One region of the Sporanaerobacter acetigenes DSM 13106 genome, then DNA from elsewhere that is predicted to be linked to it. Evidence: riboswitches for the same ligand, from Rfam matches in the RefSeq annotation. Region 1 holds a riboswitch; the other holds the start of a gene.

The links. Region 1 has a riboswitch for cyclic di-AMP ahead of BUA21_RS01060 (cell wall hydrolase). Riboswitches for the same ligand answer to the same signal wherever they lie in the genome.
Region 2: linked by a shared signal. The riboswitch ahead of BUA21_RS07850 (NAD/NADP-dependent octopine/nopaline dehydrogenase family protein) and the one ahead of BUA21_RS01060 (cell wall hydrolase) in region 1 are both predicted to bind cyclic di-AMP.

What each region holds. Positions count from the first base shown of each region.
Region 1 covers NZ_FQXR01000002.1:222,149-232,836, forward strand. The annotation lists gene BUA21_RS01050 (sigma-70 family RNA polymerase sigma factor) at 1-159, shown strand, start outside; gene BUA21_RS01055 (DUF4179 domain-containing protein) at 146-1,219, shown strand; cyclic di-AMP (ydaO/yuaA leader) riboswitch at 1,348-1,480, shown strand; gene BUA21_RS01060 (cell wall hydrolase) at 1,491-2,198, shown strand; gene hcp (hydroxylamine reductase) at 2,260-3,915, opposite strand; gene BUA21_RS01070 (ATP-binding cassette domain-containing protein) at 3,970-5,001, opposite strand; gene BUA21_RS01075 (GTP-binding protein) at 4,985-5,689, opposite strand; gene BUA21_RS01080 (ABC transporter substrate-binding protein) at 5,691-6,929, opposite strand; gene BUA21_RS14415 (DUF1284 domain-containing protein) at 7,055-8,098, opposite strand; gene BUA21_RS01095 (endonuclease/exonuclease/phosphatase family protein) at 8,127-9,188, opposite strand; gene BUA21_RS01100 (SPFH domain-containing protein) at 9,331-10,284, opposite strand; gene BUA21_RS01105 (TPM domain-containing protein) at 10,311-10,688, opposite strand, start outside.
Region 2 covers NZ_FQXR01000006.1:152,886-163,573, reverse strand. The annotation lists gene BUA21_RS07870 (thiamine pyrophosphate-dependent enzyme) at 1-12, shown strand, start outside; gene BUA21_RS07865 (2-oxoacid:acceptor oxidoreductase family protein) at 13-558, shown strand; gene BUA21_RS07860 (N(4)-(beta-N-acetylglucosaminyl)-L-asparaginase) at 630-1,571, shown strand; gene BUA21_RS07855 (ABC transporter ATP-binding protein) at 1,612-3,225, shown strand; cyclic di-AMP (ydaO/yuaA leader) riboswitch at 3,627-3,773, shown strand; gene BUA21_RS07850 (NAD/NADP-dependent octopine/nopaline dehydrogenase family protein) at 3,856-4,959, shown strand; gene BUA21_RS07845 (cobalamin B12-binding domain-containing protein) at 4,959-6,617, shown strand; gene BUA21_RS07840 (copper homeostasis protein CutC) at 6,766-7,458, shown strand; gene fabZ (3-hydroxyacyl-ACP dehydratase FabZ) at 7,498-7,929, opposite strand; gene BUA21_RS07830 (beta-ketoacyl-ACP synthase III) at 8,178-9,173, shown strand; gene fabK (enoyl-[acyl-carrier-protein] reductase FabK) at 9,187-10,137, shown strand; gene fabD (ACP S-malonyltransferase) at 10,139-10,688, shown strand, end outside.

The sequences.
Region 1 (10,688 bases):
ATTTTTAAAAAACTTTACTTTGAAGATAAAAATATAGATGAAATATCTAAGGATACAGGTCTTAAAAAGTCCATCCTCTATAACAGGCTTTCAAGAGGAAAAAAGAAAATTCGTCATGAATGTGATGTTGAAGGAGGTTTTAAAAATGAAGGACTCTAAAGCTATTTATGAGCTTTTAAATGAAGTGGATTTTAATATTGAAAATTATGAAAAAGAGGATTTAAGTGATATAGAAAAACAGAAATTGAAAAAAAGTTTTAGAAAAAATACTAAGAAAAAGTTTAATGTTAAAAGATTTGGAGCTATTGCAGCTGCAATAGTATTGTCTGTAGGTGTTTTAAGTAGAACAAACTTTGGGAAAAAAGCTTTCGCTGCTACTCAATCAAAAATTTCAGAAATATCTTATTCTATAGGAAAAGCTCTTAATATTGAGAAAAATATTGAACCTTATGCAAATGTAGTTAATCAAGTAGTAGAAAACAATGGAATAGGAGTGAAACTCTCCGATGTAATCATTGATAAAGATGAGCTTATATTCTCTACAATTCTTGAAACGAATGAACCTGTAGATGAATTTCGCTTTAATTATGATATCTTTATTAATGGAAAGAGACTAAACTTTTACAGCGCTAGTGGTAGCTCTCAAGGAATTAATAATTCTAAAACCCTATTTGTTAACACGTATTCCACAGAAGCTAAAGATATTGAGCTTACAAAAAATATGGATATAAAAATTGTATTAAGTAATTTTAATTATTATATATGGAATTCTCAAGGTAATGCGATCGAAGAAGAAGGAAATGTACAAGAAAACTGGGAATTTGAATTTACTGCAAATGGCAAAGAATTGATGGCAAATACTTATCAAGTTCCATTAGATTATTCTTTCAAAATAGACAATCAACAATGTACTTTGGAAGAATTTAGATACAATCCTGTAAATCAAAAAATATATGCAAAAATAAAAGGTGAATCTGAAGATGTATATGATATTAAGTTGATGGGACATGACAATTTGGAAAACAAAGTGAATTTTTATCTTATTAGACAGTCAGAAGAAAATTTAGTATTTAAATATTTAAGTTTAAATAATGATTTATCTGATAAAATCACATCCATTACTCTAACCCCCTATGCTGCAAAATTTCCTAGAGAATCAGGAAGAATGAGTAATGATTATAAACAAATTGGGGAAGAGTTCACAATTTATCTAAAATAATATTTAAATGGCGAGATTACCTCGCCATTTTTTTATACATATAATTTTTCCAAACGGTAATTTATTCCTTTCCCCTGTTTTTGGTTGACAATCCGTTCATTTATTCTTATAATGTTAAATATGTAAAAAAGCTACACTTGCTGAATCCTGAATTTTCCAGGTACGGAGGAACCACTAAGGGGTTAATCCATATTGTCTATGGTAGGGAACCTTCTATCCCGAACCCGTCAGCTAACTTCGGAAGCAGAACAAGGAAGGAGTGTATTTACTTATGAAAACAAGTTTAAAGAAGGTTTTTCCCATATTCCTCTTACTAGTGCTAATCTTTTCCAACATGACAAGTGTTCATGCTGCTCAAACTAATACTTATATAAACTTAAAAATGGGCAGTAGAGGTGAAAAAGTATCCACTTTGCAAAAAGCCCTAAACAAAAAAGGCTTTTCAGCTGGAAAAGTTGATGGTATCTATGGCAAAAACACCAGAAATGCTGTGATTAATTTTCAAAAGGCTAATAAAATTGCTGTTGACGGTATAGCCGGCAAACAAACTCAATCATTGTTGTATTCAACACCAACAGTTTCTCGTGGGACAAGTCTTGGTAGAGATACTGGTTCAACAGATTTGTATTGGCTTTCTAGAATAATCAACGCTGAATCAGGAGGAGAACCGTACAGTGGAAAAGTAGCTGTAGGTAGTGTAATACTAAATAGAGTAGCATCAAGCGCTTTCCCAAATACTGTGAAAGGTGTAATATTTGAATACTATCAAAACATTCCTCAATTTAGCCCTGTTGCAGAAGGAACTATCTACAATACTCCATCACAAGAAAGTATAAATGCAGCAAAAGAAGCAATTAGTGGACAAAAACCAGTAGGAAATTCTACTTATTTTTTCAATCCTAAAAAAGCAGAAGGCAAATGGATTATCAAAAACAAAACGTATGTAGCCAAAATTGGTGAGCATGTATTTTACAAATAGAAGAAGCAATGATAGATGCCAAAGGCCACTGAAAAAATATTTTTTCAGTGGCCTGTTGCTTTTATGCCATGAATATTTTCATATCGTCTTCCACATTTGTGATTCCTGCTATTCCAAAGTTTTCAACCAATACATTGACTACATTTGGTGAAAGAAATGCTGGTAGAGTTGGTCCTAGATGAATATTCTTAACTCCTAGATACAACAGTCCAAGAAGTACTATAACAGCTTTTTGTTCATACCATGCAATATTGTATGCTATTGGCAATTCATTTACATCTTCAAGTTTAAATATTTCCTTCAATTTAAGTGCTATAAGTGCTAATGAATATGAATCGTTGCATTGCCCTGCATCAAACACTCTTGGAATCCCGTTTATATCTCCAAGATCTAATTTGTTGTATTTATATTTTGCACATCCTGCGGTAAGAATGACTGTATCCTTTGGAAGAGCCGTTGCAAATTCTGTATAATAATCCCTTGATTTCATTCTTCCATCACAACCAGCCATTACAAAGAACTTCTTTATTGCTCCAGTCTTTACAGCTTCTACAATTTGATCAGCCAATGCAAATACTTGATTGTGAGCAAATCCTCCAACAATTTTACCTGTTTCAATTTCAGTAGGTGCTGGCAATTTCTTTGCATGTTCAATTATTTCAGAAAAATCTTTTGCTTGTCCATCTACTCTATCAGGTATATGTTTAAATCCCGGATAACCTGTTGAACCTGTAGTATAAACTCTATCTGCATATGAGCTATTAGGTGCAGGTGGTACTATACAATTAGTTGTAAATAGTATTGGACCATTGAATTTTTCAAATTCTTCTTTTTGTTTCCACCAAGCATTTCCGTAATTTCCTGCAAAATGAGGATATTTCTTAAATGCTGGATAATAATGAGCTGGCAACATTTCTCCATGAGTATATACATCTACTCCAGTACCTTCAGTTTGTTTTAAAAGTTCTTCCATATCCTTCAAATCATGACCTGATATAAGTATTGCTGGATTGTTTCTAACTCCTATATTTACCTCTGTGATTTCTGGATTTCCATAAGTCTCAGTATTGGCCTTGTCTAATAATGCCATAGTATCTACACCATATTTACCTGTTTCCAATGTAAGTGCTACAAGTTCATCTACTGTAAGACTATCATCCAATGTAGCTACTAAAGCTTTTCTCATAAATTTGTATATATTTTCATCTTCAAAACCTAAATTTACTGCATGTTCTACATAAGCAGCCATTCCCTTTACTCCATAAGTGATTAATTCTCTAAGAGAACGAATATCTTCATTTTCCGTTGCCAATACTCCAACTTGTACGCTATCAGCCTTAGCTTCAAAGGCTTCAACTGTTTCTCCATACCATGTAGCTGAATCATGAAGATTTTCTAACTCTACTCCCTTTTCCTTTAATTGAGCTTTAAGTTCTTCTCTCAATTCAAGAGCTTCTCGAATTTTTTTAACAAATCTATCCTTATCAAAATTTGCATTTGTTATTGTCATAAATAGTCCATCTACCAACATCTTATTTACTTCTGGTATATTCATCCCAATTTCGTCAGCCTTTAATCCCAATATTGATATTCCCTTTAATGTGTAAATCAATAAATCTTGTAAATTTGCCACATCAGAAGTCTTTCCACATACCCCTTGCATTGTACAGCCTTTTCCCTTAGCTGTTTCTTGACATTGATAACAAAACATACTCATTTTTCTACCTCCTCAATATTTTTCTCTATGAAACTATATTAGTATACATTCTCTTTAATTTCGGTAACAATTGTTACACCTTTCTAGTTTTTCTCCATTTCTCAAACTATTTCTCATCTGTTGAATGACGCTGTCCATCTTTTCCAATTGAAATAGTACTTCTTTTTCTTCATCACTAATCTCTATGATGTCTTTTATTCCACCATTTTTTATGACAATTCTCCTATCACCCATAAGAGCTAAAATTGGGTCATGAGTCGCCATAAGGACAACTTTGTCACTACTTACCAATAGATGTAGTGCTTTCTTTCTGTCAATACCCGCATTTTCAATTTCATCAATCAAAACTATAGGGGATGAACTCAAAATTGCTGTGTCTGCAATCATTAGAGCCCTTGACTGGCCACCACTTAAGCTAGTTATAGGGGTATTTAAATCAAATTTTTCCCCCGCCAAATTGTTTGCCTCCTCTATAATGTTTTTCACAACTTCCTCTTCATTTTCTACCATTCTACTTTTGGCGTGAAGAATTAAAAATTCATGAACAGTCAAGTCCATGACAAAATTCATATTTTGTGAAAGTTGAGCTACAAGTCTATTGTTGGAAGAAAATCTCCACTTTTTATCTGGTACTTCATCATTTATGAGAATAGTCCTTCCTGTAGGAGTGTCATTTTGAGCTGCCCACTCAATATCTGCCAACAATCTACTCTTTCCTGAACCAGTAGGACCTACAATAGAAATGATCTCTCCACTTTTTATACTTATCTTTTCAAACCCTTCCTTATTTCCACTTTTATCTCGACCTGCCAATATAGTTAGACTCTTAACAGAAGTTTCTTCTTTTATTCCAAGAAACTCTACCATTTGATTTATATATAAATTTAGTCCTTCCATTAGAACTTCAGTATCAATAGCCCATTGTTCTTTTTCTTCTTCGGTGAAATGTTCTAAATACTCCTTAAAACTATAGTCTTCGTAGCCATCTACATTTAGCTTATTGGCAGCAAAATAGTCTATTATAAAAGGATATTTTTGTTTTAATTCTCCTATTTTAATTGAATTCACCTTATTTTTCATCTTCATCACCTAATTTCATCTTTCTTATATTCCCCATTTGATATGCTTCACCAATTCTTGTTTCTCCAAGACAATAAGAACACAATGCTGATGGCATAGGAAATTTCAATTCTCTTCCTTGTACTGTATCTATCTTTTCATCTTCATCATAAAGAAGAGTGCTGAGTTCATAGGCGCCTTGTCCTGTGAGTCCATTTATATGCATAGATATGGCCCTTGGATTTACAGAATTTACTCTTGATAAAAACACTTCCCTTTCTGCTTGAGAAACTATATCTCCTTTTGTAATAACTACAATATCAGCAGATTTAAGCATTGGCCCTATTTTTTTGGGAGTATTTATCCCACTTAAATTGTCAATGACACAAACTGATTTGATTCCCTTTATATAAGGTGAACATCTATTGCAAAGTCCTGCACTTTCTGTGATGAGTAAATCCAAATCAAGCTTTCTTCCCCACTGAACCACCTCTTCAATATTGCTTACAAAAAAGTGGTCTGGGCAAAGAGAACCAGATAGTCCTTTTTTCACAGGCACATTTGCCTTTTCGTACAATATATCATCATCTGTATAAAGGCAGTCAAATTTAACAACCCCTACAGAAATATCTCTCATTTTTAATGCTTCAATAGTCTTTAATATTATAGAAGTCTTCCCTGAAGAAGGAGGACCTGAAAACGTAACTAAATTCATATTATCTCTCCTCTACGGCTCTATTAAATATATTCTCGCATTTATGAATCAACTCTCCAATATTGTTTGAATTTATATAATCCCAACCAAGCCACATATATTTATGTTCCTTTGAAATCATATTATCTACCTCTGGATGGGTACTTGGAAATCTTCCATTGTGAGCTAATATTTCTCCAACAGCTTTTGATGAAAAGAATTCTACAAAAGGTTTCACCTTTTCACTATTTGAATTCTTAGAAAGCAAGAATATAGGACTTATAATAGCTCCATCAGAAGGCCAAACAGCCACCATAGGACTACCCCTTTTAATCATCTTGGTGAAAAAGTAAGGCATGATTGTAACTGCTGGTTTTTCCGAACTCTTCATATGAGACTTAACCATTTCAGAAGGATGCATTCCTCTTTGAAGTGATTTCCCCAACTTTTCTATTCCCTCTTCCCCATATTTCTTATATATATTAAGTAATATAGAATTGAACAAATCAAAATCTCCAATAGGCAAGCTCACTGTATTTTCGAATTCAGGACTTAAAATATCCTCCCAACTTCTTGGCATTTCTCTTCCATTTAACTCTTCCGTATTCAGAAGAAATACTGCTGGAACTACTCCTATAATAGAATACTGCCTAGCTGGATCTTTTAAATCAATATATTCATTGTCAAAATCAGAATTGAAACGATCAAATCCAGTCATATCTTTAAATACACCTTTAGATTTAAACTTTCCCATAAGATTTGTATCAAAGAAAAGATCAAAACCAGCGGAAATGAAAATATCCGACAATACTTCTTCAGTTTCAGCCTTTTCCAATGCATCCTTTATCCAATCCACACCAGCTGAAGCTGATTTAAGTTCATAATCCACAGATATATTTAAGCTTTTTCCTTCTTCCTCCATCCATTTACCGAAAGCATCCATAAGTGGAATCCTCACAGGGCAAGGAAGCACTCCATCAATTTTCACATCCGCATCCATATTTCTATTTGACAAAATCAAACTTTCATCCACAGTTTTTCTGTTTTCCTCAATTATTTCCACCATTCTATCCACAAAAGTGTCAATATTTATCTTCTTCATAGCTAATGCCATTTTTAAAGAAATAGTCTTTCCCATAGTTTTTCTCATTGATTCATCCTTCATATGTTCAAATCCATTAGAAGCAAACAAATCCAACAGCTCTGGATATTTTTCAGTTATATCATAAATAGAATCATTCTCATTAAAATACCTTCCCATCTTCCATCCTCCTTCATAAATCTAGTATTAGTCTACCCCCTTTTTCACATAATTTCGGTAACAAATGTTACAGCTGTAAAGACAAAAAAACAGCCATGAGGGTCTGGTTTCCCCTCATGGCCATTCTAATGGCACAAATCGTACCATTCACAGTCTCCACAGATATCTTGGAAGGCTTCTTCTGTCAACTTTTCCTTTAATCTTTCTAATAAATAGCTATAAGTATATTCTCCTGGAGCAATTTCTAGATGCTCTAATACCTTTTTGTCCATGGTTATTACCTTTTCATCAGATTCACATTTTGCTCCATCTATATTGTGAGGACAATACTTGCAGACATGATCATTGCCCTCAATTATTCTTATAATTTGGTCTTTATTTTCCCTTAAGCTTCGGACTACAGTATCCATATTTTCCACAAATTCTTCACTATAGCCCTTTCCTATATAGGACTGTATGCATAATAGATGATGAGGTCTTAAATGTATTTTGCTTGAGTTTATGAAATTTCTAAATATCAATTTATTTTGAAATAGCTTGTCCCTATTGTCCAATTCATTTATGAAGTGCTCTTTAAACTTTGGATCTTCTTTAGAAAATTCATCCCCCATATCTTCTACATCTTTTACCCCATATTCTGGATGAAATTGAGTGCCCCAAATAGGCAAATCTTTGTACTGAAAAGCATGAACAGAACAATTCCTATTTCTAGCTATTACTCTGAAATCCTCATTTAAATCAAATACTTCATCATAATGAGCTACACAGCATATAGGTGCATCTATCCCCTTAAATAGCTCATTGTCAGCAATATCTATTTTGGCAAAACCTATTTCTGGATTTGCAGTTTTCCTTATATGCTCCACTCCCAACAGAGTTTTCACAAGGAATTGATGCCCATAGCATATTCCCAATATAGCTTTTTGGTTTTTAACAAAATGGAGTATTATATTTTTTAAATCTTCATCCCAAGAATTGTCATCTAATGTAGATGCTCCTGAACCAGATATGATGAGATGAGTATATTTGCTTAAATCAGGGATACTTTTCGCATCTCTTACCCTGAAAATATCATATTCCACAGGCAAGTCTTCTAAATGCTTTGCCATAGCTTTGTTGAAATCATTGACACTCTTTTCCTCTATAAGACAGTTAAGTATAAGTAGCATATTTTCTCCTTTCTACCTGGATAGCCCATTATTTTAATTTGAATTCCATAGTCACAGGATTGTGGTCGGTGTATTTGAAGTCAAAGGAATGTCCTTTGACATTTAGTACTTCCACATTGTCAGAAACTAAATATCCATCTATGACAGCAGTAAAGTTTACATCTTTTACATAAGGTGTAGCATCTGTTCTAGTAGTTGGCACATTTTTATCTGCTACCCACTGGAATTCATCAGGTTTGAAATCTTCTGGTATCTTCTGCAGCCAATCAGGCCACTGTTCCATAGTTTTAAATATTGTAGGGTCTGTAGTTGGTATCAAATGATTCCAGTCTCCCCCTACTATTATATAATTGCCCTTCTCATATTCACTCATTATATATTCTTTCAAAAAACCAAGTTGCTTAACTCTTATTTTCCCACCTTTGTCAAAAGCAGAAAGATGAGTGTTTACCAAAACCAATTCCTTTCCATTGTTTAAAGGAATCCTGCTTTCTAAAAAACATCTGTCCAATTCAGCCAATTGGCGAGGCCAGCTTTCTTTCCCTGGCAATTGATATCTAGTAGCACTATCTATATTGTACTTAGACAATGTAACCAATCCTGCTGAATTTACATTGCCATGAGGCCTAAATACAGGAACTGGAACCCAAAGGGTTTTATAATTTATTGCAAAACTTGATGAATAATCCTCAAAGTTTTTCTTTAAATGCTCGTACTGATCTATGCAAAAACTCCTTGTAGCATCAGTATCGACTTCTTGTACAAATATGAATGAAGAATTGCTGTCTATTAAAAAATCAGTTATCCCATTTAAGTTTTCCAAAGTCTTTTCTTTGCTTGAAGAACGAGAGCCTGTCCCTCCATCCATGAAAAAGTCTTGCTCACTATCCATTCCACAATACCCTATATTATAGGTAGTGATTGAAAACGTTTCTCCTGCAGATATAGCCTCATCTTGATTGTTTTCCACTTCCAAAGGTATGGTATCTTCTGGTTTATAATCAGTAATAGTCATAGCTAATAAATAAACCAAAAATACACACACAAATATCCCTACAATCCATCCCAATATCTTAAAAAATTTCTTCATAAAAATCCCCCTATTCTCATTATCTAATCAAAAGGTCGGAACTATAACCCCTCCGACCCCTGACATCATCTCAAAGTTAGCACCTCGCCGCCCAACCCCGGGACGCTATTTGACCAGCCAAACGAAACGTCCCCATGGCGGTTTATGCCAATTTTTGTCCGCAATTAGGGCAGAAGTTTGCTCCTTCTGTTTTTGCTCCACAGTTTGGGCAAAAATTTGGTTTTTTGTTGCTATTTGAATTGCTATTCGAATTGTTGTTCATGTTTTCCATCATTTCTTTGGCTATGTTCATTCCCATCATCATTCCTGCCATATCAGCAGCAGTTCCTCCACCTTTGACTTTTCCAGATGATATGCCATCTACCATGGATACTTGTTGATATTTGCCTAGATCTCCAATCATGCTATGAGATGCAGTTTTATTTATCATATCTTGAATTTCCTCAGGATAATTAAAGCTCATGATATTGAATCCTGTTATAGTCATGCCATCATCTATTATTTTCATGTCTAAATCTTCTTTGATTCCCCTGCCAATTTCAGAAGCATTGGCTTGAAGATTGAACATATCCTTTCCCTCTTTTGAAATCCACTTCATGAGTAATTCATCTAAAACTGCAGTAATCCTTATTTTCACATCTTCTACTAAATAACTATTCTTTACCCCTGCAATTTTGTCAATCAACGCTACATAGTCATTGACTTTAAAAGTAAATGTACCATTGGAACGAACTGGCATACCACCTGGCAATTGAGGAGTTGGAATATTTATAGCATTTTTAGTTCCCCATTTTACTACAAATTCTTTAGTGTTTACAAACAATACTTCTGCTCTCATGCCAGTATTAAATCCAAATTTAAAACCCTTAAGAGTAGATAAAAAAGGAATTATTTGAGTTTCAATATCGTACTCACCTTCATCTTGAAATATTCCTTCAATTTTGCCATTATATAAAAATATAGCATCTTGCCCAGGACGAATGATGAGCTTGCTTCCCTTCTTTATTTCATCATTGTTCCATTTCCAAAAAATCATATCATCTCTAAATTCTTTCCATTCAACTACATTTGCAAATTGGTTTTTAAAAAGTGCCATATTATCATTCCTTTCGTTTAATTGTATTAGAAACTACCTCTGCTACCACTATGGGAGTGTCCACCTGATGTCACTCCTCCACCTCCACTATGACCACCACCGCCACTGGAATGATTTCCATTGTCTGATGGCTTTCTACGTTTTGCAACTGAGGTTCGTATATAATTGTCCCTTCTTTGAAGAACTCTTGTAGTGTTGAAATCTTCATAAGTTCCCCCATTTACAGTGACCTTGCCTCCTGAATTATAAACCATAATTCCAACTGCAATTCCTGCTATAATCAAGGAAACAATCAATTGAAACCAATTATTAAATAAAATATTTTCAGGATCCACTCCAGGACGTATTCCCATATATTTATAGGAAGTTTTTATGAATGTATGAAATGCCCTATAGTAGTCTCC
Region 2 (10,688 bases), on a different contig from region 1:
GAGGTGGAATAAATGGAGAGCAGAATAGTTTTCGCAGGTTTTGGTGGACAAGGTGTTATGGCTATGGGGCAACTCATAACTTATGCTGGAATGATTGAAGACAAAAATGTGTCTTGGCTTCCATCATATGGGCCAGAAATGCGTGGAGGTACTGCAAACTGTGGTGTTGTAGTAGCTGATGAACCAGTAGGTTCTCCAGTAGTTGTAGATGCTACTTCAGCAGTAGTCATGAATAAGCCATCTTTGGATAAATTTGAAAAAGACATAGTACCAGGTGGAAAACTTTTTATCAACTCGTCACTTATAGATAAAAAAGCTACAAGAGAAGATATTGATGTATACTATATTCCAGTAAATGAAATAGCTATAGAACTAGGAAATGACAAAGTAGCTAATATGGTTATGTTAGGTGCTTATCTAGAAGCTACAAAATTAGTAAAAGTTGAATCCATATTAGAAGCTTTCACTAAAGTATTTGGAGAAAGCAAAGCACGCTTCTTGCCTTTAAATGAAAAAGCAATAAAAAGAGGAGCAGAAGCTATAAAAAGCCAATTATAATTATTAGTTTATAAACAAAAGTCAGCATATGCTGGCTTTTGTTTATAAAAGAAAGGAGGCATGATGATATCATGTGGGGTATTATAGCTACTTGGGCAATGGCCTATGATGGAGTTTTAAAGGGAAGTAAATTACTTATAGATAAACATTCTGCGGTAGATGCTATAGAAGAAACAATTAAATCAGTAGAGGATGAACCAAACTTTAGATCTGTTGGATATGGTGGACTTCCCAATGAAAAAGGAATTGTAGAATTAGATTCTGGATTTATGGATGGAGACAAACTATCAGTTGGTGCGGTTGGAGGAATTACTGGATTTAAAAATCCAATATCTATTGCTATAAAATTAAGTGAGGAATCATATAATAATTTTTTAGTAGGAAGTGGCGCAGAGGAATATGCAAGATTAAATGGATTTGAAGTAAAGAATATGAGTACTGAAAGGTCCTTAGAAATTTGGAGAGAAAAGAAAAAGCGTTTTTCAGAAGAGAACATCAGGGCCTATGATGGACATGATACAGTTGGAGTTATAACACTAGATACATATGGAAAAATGTGTGCGGGAACATCAACTAGTGGTTTATTTATGAAAAGAAAAGGTCGTGTTGGTGACTCGCCACTTTGTGGAGGAGGTTTTTATGTAGATAGCGAAGTAGGTGGTGCAGCAGCTACTGGAGTTGGGGAAGATATAATGAAAGGTTGCTTATCTTATGAAGTTGTTAGGCTTATGAGTGAAGGGCTTAATCCACAAGAAGCGGCTGAACGAGCAGTAGCAGAATTCAGTGAAAAGCTAAAGCGTAAAGCTAATCTTTCAAGAGACATTTCTGTAGTTTGTATGAATAATAAAGGAGAATGGGGAATAGGTACCAATATAGATGAATTTTCATTTGTAGTAGCTAAAGAAGATATGAAACCAGTTATATTTTTGACTAAGAAAATAGATGGGAAAATAAAATACATGGAAGCAAAAGATAAATGGATAGAAGAGTATATGAAAAAGGAAATAAAGTAACTGAAAATGGATAGTGTCGATGTGGTTAGGAGGTGTCAATATGAAATCGTTATTAATGAATAACAAAAAGGAATTGTTCCTTCACATTATAATATGTTTTATCGCGGCATCAATTCAGGTGGCTACTGCTCTCATATACAAGGTAATTATCGATACTGCATTATCAGGCAATTTAAAAAAGTTGGTTTGGGTGTCCATATTTTCTATTTTATATCTTATACTAGATATGTTATTTGACTACTTTCCTAGAGTTACAAAGGCAAAACTGGTGCATTGTGTAATGCACGATATAAGATCAAAACTCGTAGATAAAATAAGCGATATGGATAGTTTTTCTATAGAGAATGCGGATAAAAGTAAAATCATATCAAAGTTGGTGAATGATGCAAATATAGTGGAAAATGAATACTTAAAGCCTCTTGCAGGGCTTATACTTAGTTTATTTATATTTGTTCTATCCATTTTTCTATCCTTTCAACTGGAGGCAAAATTTGCGATTTTGATGATAATTTTATCGGCGGCTCCTCTGTTATCTCCTTATATATCCAAAAAAATTTTAAAAGATAAGAGGAATTTAGTATCTCAAGAACAGGATAATTATTTTTCACTATTTCAGGAATTTGTAAGTTTTATTAATACTTTAAAAATTGGAAACAGCATCCCAAATTATTCCAAAAATTTATCTGAAAAAAGCGAAGATTTAAAAAAGAAAAAAATAGATTTCGAGTCTTTTCAAGGTTTAACTTATGCAGTATCGTTTTTCCTTGGAGGAATTGCTTATTCTGGCACTTGGATAATAGGTGGTTTCTTTGTGGCTCTAAAAAAAATTACAGTAGGCGATTTAATTGCAATGACTACTTTGATGAGTACCATCTCTGGTCCCCTTCAGTATTTGAGTTCTACCTTTACTGAATTGGTATCTAGCAAAAAAATTACCGATGAGCTCTGTGATTATATAAATGAAACCCATAATATAGATACTAACTGCAATAAAATAGCATTAAAAGACCCCATTAAGTTTATCAGACTATCCAACATAAGCTTCTCTTACAATGACAAACCTATATTTTGTAATTTTAGTCATGTTTTTGAGAGGGGAAAGAAATATGCCATAGTAGGTGAAAGTGGTAGTGGTAAATCGACACTTCTCAATATTATTTTAGGACTTTGCGAAGTAGATGAAGGCAAAGTCAATGTAAATGAAATAAATTTAAAAGATATTGATTTTACATCTTATTACGATAAAATATCCCTTGTCAAACAAAAACCGGATATTTTCACGGCTACTATTTCTGAAAATGTAGCTCTTTTCCACTCTTATAATGACGAGGAAATAAAAAATTCACTGATAAAGAGTGGATTGAAAAAACTTATTACTACCCATTCTATAAATAAAGTAATAGGAAATAATTCCTGCATAACTCTCTCTGGAGGAGAGGAAAAACGATTAGAAGTTTCAAGAAGTATACTTAAAAATTCCCAAGCGGTTCTCTTTGATGAGCCGACTTCAGGGCTAGACGCAGAAAACGAAAATAATATAGGCAATTTGATTAAACAGTTGTCGGATAAAATTGTAATTGTAGTAACTCATACTACTAACAAAAGTTTTCTCGATAATTTTGATGAAATTATAAAAATAGAATCCAAAATCTAGGTATTTTTAAAATTTCACACATTAGTTTTATACTATGTTCATAATTATACTAACACCAGTAAATAAGATATTTCACTTAAGTGTAGCAAAGTATATTTTGCTGCACTTTTTGTTTAATGAGAAAAATTTAGGAAATGGATCCTATAAAAGCTTGATTTAAGCATAAATGTTTGGTATAATATATTTTAAGGATAAATTATCGGTTTTTTATGAGTTTTCATTTCGTGAAACTCTTTCTAAGTTAGTATTTCAGTTCATATTTTATCTAATATTTCTTTTCAATAATTCAAAAATATATATAAGAAATCTACTAAAAAACTAATAAAGATGATAAAAAGCTATATAATAGCTTGTTTATATATACAAAAAAACAGATGACAAAATATGTTAAATTTCAGCATATATTTATATCGCTTAATTTTTTCACAAATAATGTGAGAAGAGCGGGGGACCCAGTATTTGGGGTGAATCCTTTTTGTTCTATAAGGTAGGGTATGCCCTTAACCCGAACCCATCAGCTAACCTCGTAAGCGTGGAAGGGGGATTGGTATTCTATTGTCACATGACTATGGTTCCCCATAGTCTTTAATTTTACTGTAAATATTTTAGATATTCAAAGGAGGTAATTTTATGATTTACTCAGTATTAGGTGCAGGTAATGGTGGAATTGCTATGGCTGGCTATCTGGCCAAGAGTGGATTTACAGTGAATTTGTACAATAGAACTCTAGAAAAAATAATGCCACTAATTGAGAATCCGACTATTGTCCTTACTGGAGAAGAAGAAGGTACTGGAGTGTTAAATAAAGTTAGCAGCAATGTGGGAGAAGTGATAAAAGATTCTGATATTATAATGGTGACTATTCCTGCTATGGGTCACAATTATATTGCAAAAGAAATGGCTCCACATTTGAAGGATGGTCAGATAATTGTTTTAAATCCTGGAAGAACAGGGGGAGCTTTGGAGGTATATAGCACTATAAGAAGATGTGGCTGTGATAAAGATATTGTAGTGGCTGAAGCACAAACTTTTATATATGCTTGTCGTGCTACAAGTCCAAATAGTGCTCATATTTTCAAGATAAAAAATGAAGTTTCACTAGCTTGTATACCGGCAATTAGAACAAATGAAGTGATAAGTACGCTTTATAGTGCTTATCCACAATTTAAACCAGCAAGAGATGTTATTGAAACAAGCTTAAACAATTATGGAGCTATATTTCATCCGGCTCCAACACTATTGAATAGTGGGCATATAGAAAGAGGAGCACCATTTGAATATTATAAAGAAGGGATTACTCCATCTATAGGTAAATTTTTAGAAAAGATGGATGAAGAAAGAATGAAAATAGCTAATATCACAAATACAAATACTATATCAGCTAAGGAATGGCTATATGAGTCTTATGGTGCCAGTGGAGAATGCCTTTATGATTCAGTTCAAAACAATCCGGGATACACGGGACTAGTAGCTCCTAAAGGCTTAAATATTAGATATATATATGAAGATGTTCCATGTAGTTTGGTTCCTATGTCCTCAATTGCTAAAATGTTCGAATTGGAAACACCATATATTGATTCCATCATAAGATTAGCAATGCTTATTACAGGGCGAGATTTTTGGAATAATGGAAGGACAGTGGAAAGATTGGGATTAGATGGGCTAAGCATTGATGAAATTCATACATTTGCTCAAACAGGTACTATTTCTAAAAGTAGTGAGGTGGTGGCATAATGAAAAAAATAATTGCAGCGACTATAGGAAATTGCGTTCATGTAGCAGGTACAATGAACTTTCTCAATTTGGCGGAAAAGGAAGGATATGAGACAGATTTCATTGGGATTGCATTGCCAATAGATACTATTATAGAAAAGATAAAAGACCTAAAACCTGATGTAGTCGGCTTAAGTTATAGACTTACTCCAGAACCATTAGAAGAGATACTTGATGAACTAAAGGGAAAAATCGAAGAAGAAAATGTATCAAATATTACTTGGATATTTGGAGGTACAGAACCTACGGCAAAAGTTGCTGAAAAAACAGGAATATTTACTAAAATATTTTATGGAACAGAAGATATAGATGAAGTTATAGGATATCTGAAGGGAAAAGATTATATAGAAGAAGAATATTATCCTAGAGATTTAATTTCAAGAATAGATTCTAAATATCCCTATCCTATATTGAGACATCATTTAGGCCTTCCAACTATAGAAGATACAGTGGAGGCTATTGAAAAAGTTGCAGAAGCCAAGGTATTAGATGTTATATCAATAGCTCCTGATCAAAATGCACAAGAACATTTTTTTGAAATAGATAAAATGGATCATAGATTAGATGGAGCTGGAGGAGTTCCTATTAGATCTGAAGAAGATTTTAGAAAACTTTATAATGCTGCTCAAAGGGGAAATTATCCATTACTTAGATGCTATAGTGGTACAAAGAATTTAATACCATTTGCAAAAGTGCTTAAAAGTACTATTCATAATGCTTGGTGTGCAGTTCCACTATATTGGTATAGTGATTTAGACAAAAGAGGGCCAAGGCATGTATTGGATGCTATAATAGAGAATCAACAAGTCATGAAATGGCATGGAGATAGAAATATACCAGTAGAAGTAAATGAATCTCATCACTGGAGTTTAAGAGATGCTCATGATGCCATAGGAGTAGCTACTGCTTATTTAGCTGCCTACAATGCCAAAAAGATGGGAGTTAAAAATTATATAGCTCAATTCATGTTCAATGTTCCTGCATTTATGGCACCTCAAATGGACTTGGCTAAAATGCTTGCAAAGATAGAATTGATAGAGAGTTTAGAAGATAAAGACTTTAAGGTTTATAGACAGGCAAGAGCAGGACTCGCAAGTTTTCCTGCAGATTTAAATCAAGCAAAAGGTCAACTTGCAAGCTCAGCTTATTTATCTATGGCTATAAAACCACATATCTACCATGTAGTAGGATATTGTGAAGCTCATCATGCTGCAAATGCAGAAGATATAATAGAATCTTGCAAAATAGTAAGGGGTGTAGTAAGAAATGAGTTTCTAGGTACAGTTGATATGACAAAAGATTTAGTAGTGCAAAAGAGAAAAGAAGAACTTATAGAAGATGCTTATATTATATTAGATGCAATAAAATCACTAGATTATAATTCAAAAGATCCACTATCAGATCCAAAAGTATTGGCAAAAGCTGTTGAAGTAGGTATATTAGACACTCCACATTTCAGAGGAAATCCAGCAGCAAAAGGAGAATTGTCTACTCGATTAATTAATGGTGCATTATATCCTTATGATAATATTGAAAGAAGAGTTTTATCAGAAGAAGAAAGAATTGGAAGGATACTTTATAATAATAGAATATATGATAAAAAAACTGCAGTAATATAAAAAATGGCGAGGAAAATATTTTCCTTGCCATTTTTTATTACCGATAGGAAAGTTCCAGTTTTCCTCAATTGTTAAAATACATTTAAGAAAGTCCTTTTTATGCTATAATTGAAGTTGATTTATAAAATATAAGTAAAGGAGAATTTAGATGCTAGAAATTATTGCTACTTGTATAGATGATGCTATAAAGATTGAGAAAAATGGTGGAGACAGAATAGAGCTTGTATCTTCTTTAACAGAGGGAGGTCTTACTCCAAGTTATGGACTTATAGATGAAGTTATGAAAAGGGTGAGTATTCCTGTAAATGTAATGATAAGACCTCATGCTAAATCCTTTATATATTCAGATGAAGATATAAAGATAATGATTGAAGATATAAAAATTGCAAAAAAATTGGGAGCCAATGGAGTAGTTTTAGGGATTCTAGATAGTGAAGGAAATATTGATGAGGAAAATTTAAAGACACTTCTTAAGTATTCAGATTGTTTAGAGGTTACTTTTCATAGAGCTATAGATGAGAGCAAAAATTTGATAGAAAGTGTGAAAATCCTTAAAAAATATCCTGATGTAAAAAGGATTTTAACTTCAGGAGGAAAGGATAATATACAAAAAAATTTAGATATATTAGAAAAGACAATTGAGAACAGTGAAAATAATCCAATAATACTCGTAGGTGGAGGACTTACTTTGAACAATGTAGAGCATATAATTGAATATACAAAAGCAAAGGAAGTCCACTTTGGAACTGCTGTTAGAAAAAACAGTAGTCCTATGGGGGATATTGATGAAGAAAAGTTGAAATTGTTAGTCAAAAAAGTTGAGAAAGTTAGTATTGATTGAAATATTTTTTGCAATAGGTTAAAGATGGTTTGCTCATCTTTAACCTATTGCAAATAAAAATTCACCTTCACAAGCAATTTCATCATCTACATATGCAGCACCTTTTCCTATACCTATAGAACTTTTTATTTTAGTTATTTCAATTTCCATTTTCAAGACATCGCCAGGGACAACTTTCTTTTTAAATCTTATTTTATTTAATCCTGCAAAATATGGGGTTTTTCCCTTGAATCTTTCTTCACTTAATATGACAACGGCTCCTACTTGTGCTATAGCTTCTACTATTAAAACTCCAGGCATAATAGGTTCATCAGGAAAATGGCCTTGGAAAAATGGTTCGTTGATAGTTACATTTTTATATCCTATTCCCAATTTTCCAGGTGAAACTATTTCTACGCTATCTACCATGAGAAAAGGATATCTATGAGGAATTATTTTTTTTACTTCATTTATATTTAATACATTTGTCATAAGATCACCTCACAAAAATATTATTGGAATTAGATGGATAAAGGTTGAAATATTTTGGAGAATATTATATACTATTTTTTAAAGTTCAATAAAAAACTTCATAAAGTTTCCATAAAATTGGGATAAAAAATTTCAATAATAAAAATTTAGCATATTGTATAGACCATCTATGAAGAATGACAATATGACATGTCAATAAATAGATTATACCATATTATTCTTGGTTTATGTACAGGAGGTGCATATTTTTGAATAATTTATATTCTGTAGGCATTACAGGATTAGGTAGTTGTGTACCAGATAATGTAGTGACTAATGATGATTTAAGTAAAATAGTAGATACATCAGATGAATGGATAAAGACAAGAACTGGTATTAGACAAAGAAGAATTGCAGATAAAAATACAGCTACATCAGATTTATGTACAGAGGCTGCTAAAAGAGCTATAAAAGATGCAAAAATTGACTCTAAGGATATAGATTTAATACTTATAGCTACAGTTACACCTGATATGGCTTTTCCATCAACAGCTTGTATAGTACAAAAAAATATAGGTGCAGACAATGCTGCTGCTTTTGACATCTCTGTAGGTTGCTCAGGATTTTTATATGGACTAGCTATAGGATCAAATTTTATAGCTACAGGAGCTTATAAGACTGTGTTAGTTATTGGCTCTGAAGTCTTATCTAAAATACTTGATTGGGAGGATAGAAGTACATGCGTACTATTTGGAGATGGGGCAGGAGCTTGTATTTTGCAAAGATGTGAAAACGGAAGTGGTATTCTTTCGTATGATTTGGGTGCAGATGGAGCTAGTGGACATTTTCTTACTCAACCAGCGGGAGGTTCTAGGATGCCTGCATCCCATGAAACAATAGACGAAAGACTTCACTACGTACATATGGACGGAGGGGAAGTATTTAAATTTGCTGTAAGAGCAATGGAAAGGGCTTCTTTAGAAGCTTTAAAAAAAGCAAATATGAATTTAGAAGATATAGATTTTCTTGTTCCACATCAGGCCAATATAAGAATTATAAATTCTGCAGCTAAAAGGCTCAAAGTACCTAAAGAAAGAGTATATGTGAATTTGGATAAGTATGGCAATGTATCTTCAGCATCAATTCCTATGGCTTTAGATGAAGCTTATCACAAAGATCTTATAAAAAAAGATGATGTAGTTTTATTGGTGGCCTTTGGTGCAGGGCTCACATGGGCTTCAGTACTTTTGAAATGGATTAAATAAAGGATGGTGAAATATGTTTAATACAAGATTGTGTGAAACATTAAATACAAAGTATCCAATTATTCAGGGAGGAATGGCTTGGGTAGCAACTCATGAATTAGCTCAAGCTGTGTCAGAAGCAGGGGGATTAGGAATTATAGCAGCTGGAAATGCACCAAAAGAAGTGATTAAAGAGGAAATAAGAAAATTAAGATTAAATACCGATAAACCCTTTGGGGTAAATATAATGCTTATGTCACCTTTTGCTGAAGATATTATAGATTTAGTATGTGAAGAAAGAGTTCCGGTAGTGACTACAGGGGCTGGAAATCCAGGTAAATATATAGAAAAACTTAAAAATGCTGAAGTAAAAGTTTTGCCAGTAGTTCCTACTGTAGCATTAGCTAGAAGACTTGAAAGAGAAGGTGTTGATGCTTTAATAGTTGAAGGAACAGAAGCTGGTGGACATATTGGAGAATTGACTACTATGTCTTTAGTACCACAAATTGTTGATTCAGTAGATATTCCAGTAGTTGCAGCTGGTGGGATTGCAGATGGCAGAGGGTTTTTAGCAGCATTGTCTTTAGGAGCAGAAGGCGTGCAAATTGGTACTAGATTTGTATGTTCAACTGAGTGTATAGCTCATGAGAATTATAAAAAAATTATTGTGAAAGCTAAAGATAGAGATGCAATAGTTACAGGAAGAAGTACGGGTTATCCTGTGAGAGTTATAAAAAATAAATTTACAAAAGAATACTTAGAACTTGAAGAAAAAGGCACTTCATTTGAAGAGTTAGAAAAATTGGGTTCAGGTAGATTGAGACTTGCTGTTATAGATGGAGATGTAGATAATGGTTCTCTAATGGCGGGACAAATTGCAGGTCTTATAAAAGACATAAAACCATGTAGTAAAATCATAGAAGATATTATGAGGGAAGCAGAAATAGAATTTAATATATTAGATAAATTTAAAAGGAGTGAATAATATGGGGAAAATAGCTTTTATTTTTCCAGGTCAAGGAGCTCAATTTGTAGGCATGGGCAAAGACTTCTACGAGAATTTTTCTACTTCAAAAGAGGTATATGAAGAAGCAAATGATAGCTTGGGAATGGATATGAAAAAGATTTGTTTTGAAGGACCAGATGAAGAATTGATTAAAACAGAAAATACTCAACCTGCAATACTTACAACAAGTGTTGCCATGCTTAAAGCTCTTGAAGAAAGAGGAATACATTGTGACTATGCAGCAGGACTTAGTTTAGGCGAATATACTGCATTGGTAAGTGCTGAAGCAATGAGTTTTAGTGAAGCAGTTCCTCTAGTAAAGAAAAGAGGGAAATATATGCAAGAAGCTGTTCCATTAGGGAAAGGTGGAATGGCAGCTATATTGGGATTAGAAAAGGAAAAGGTGTTAGAGGCTATCCATAGTGTAAGCAAATATGGTATAGTAGAAATAGCTAATTATAATAGTCCGGGACAGATAGTTATTTCTGGAGAAATTGAAGCAGTGAATTTGGCGGCAGAAGAAGCAAAAA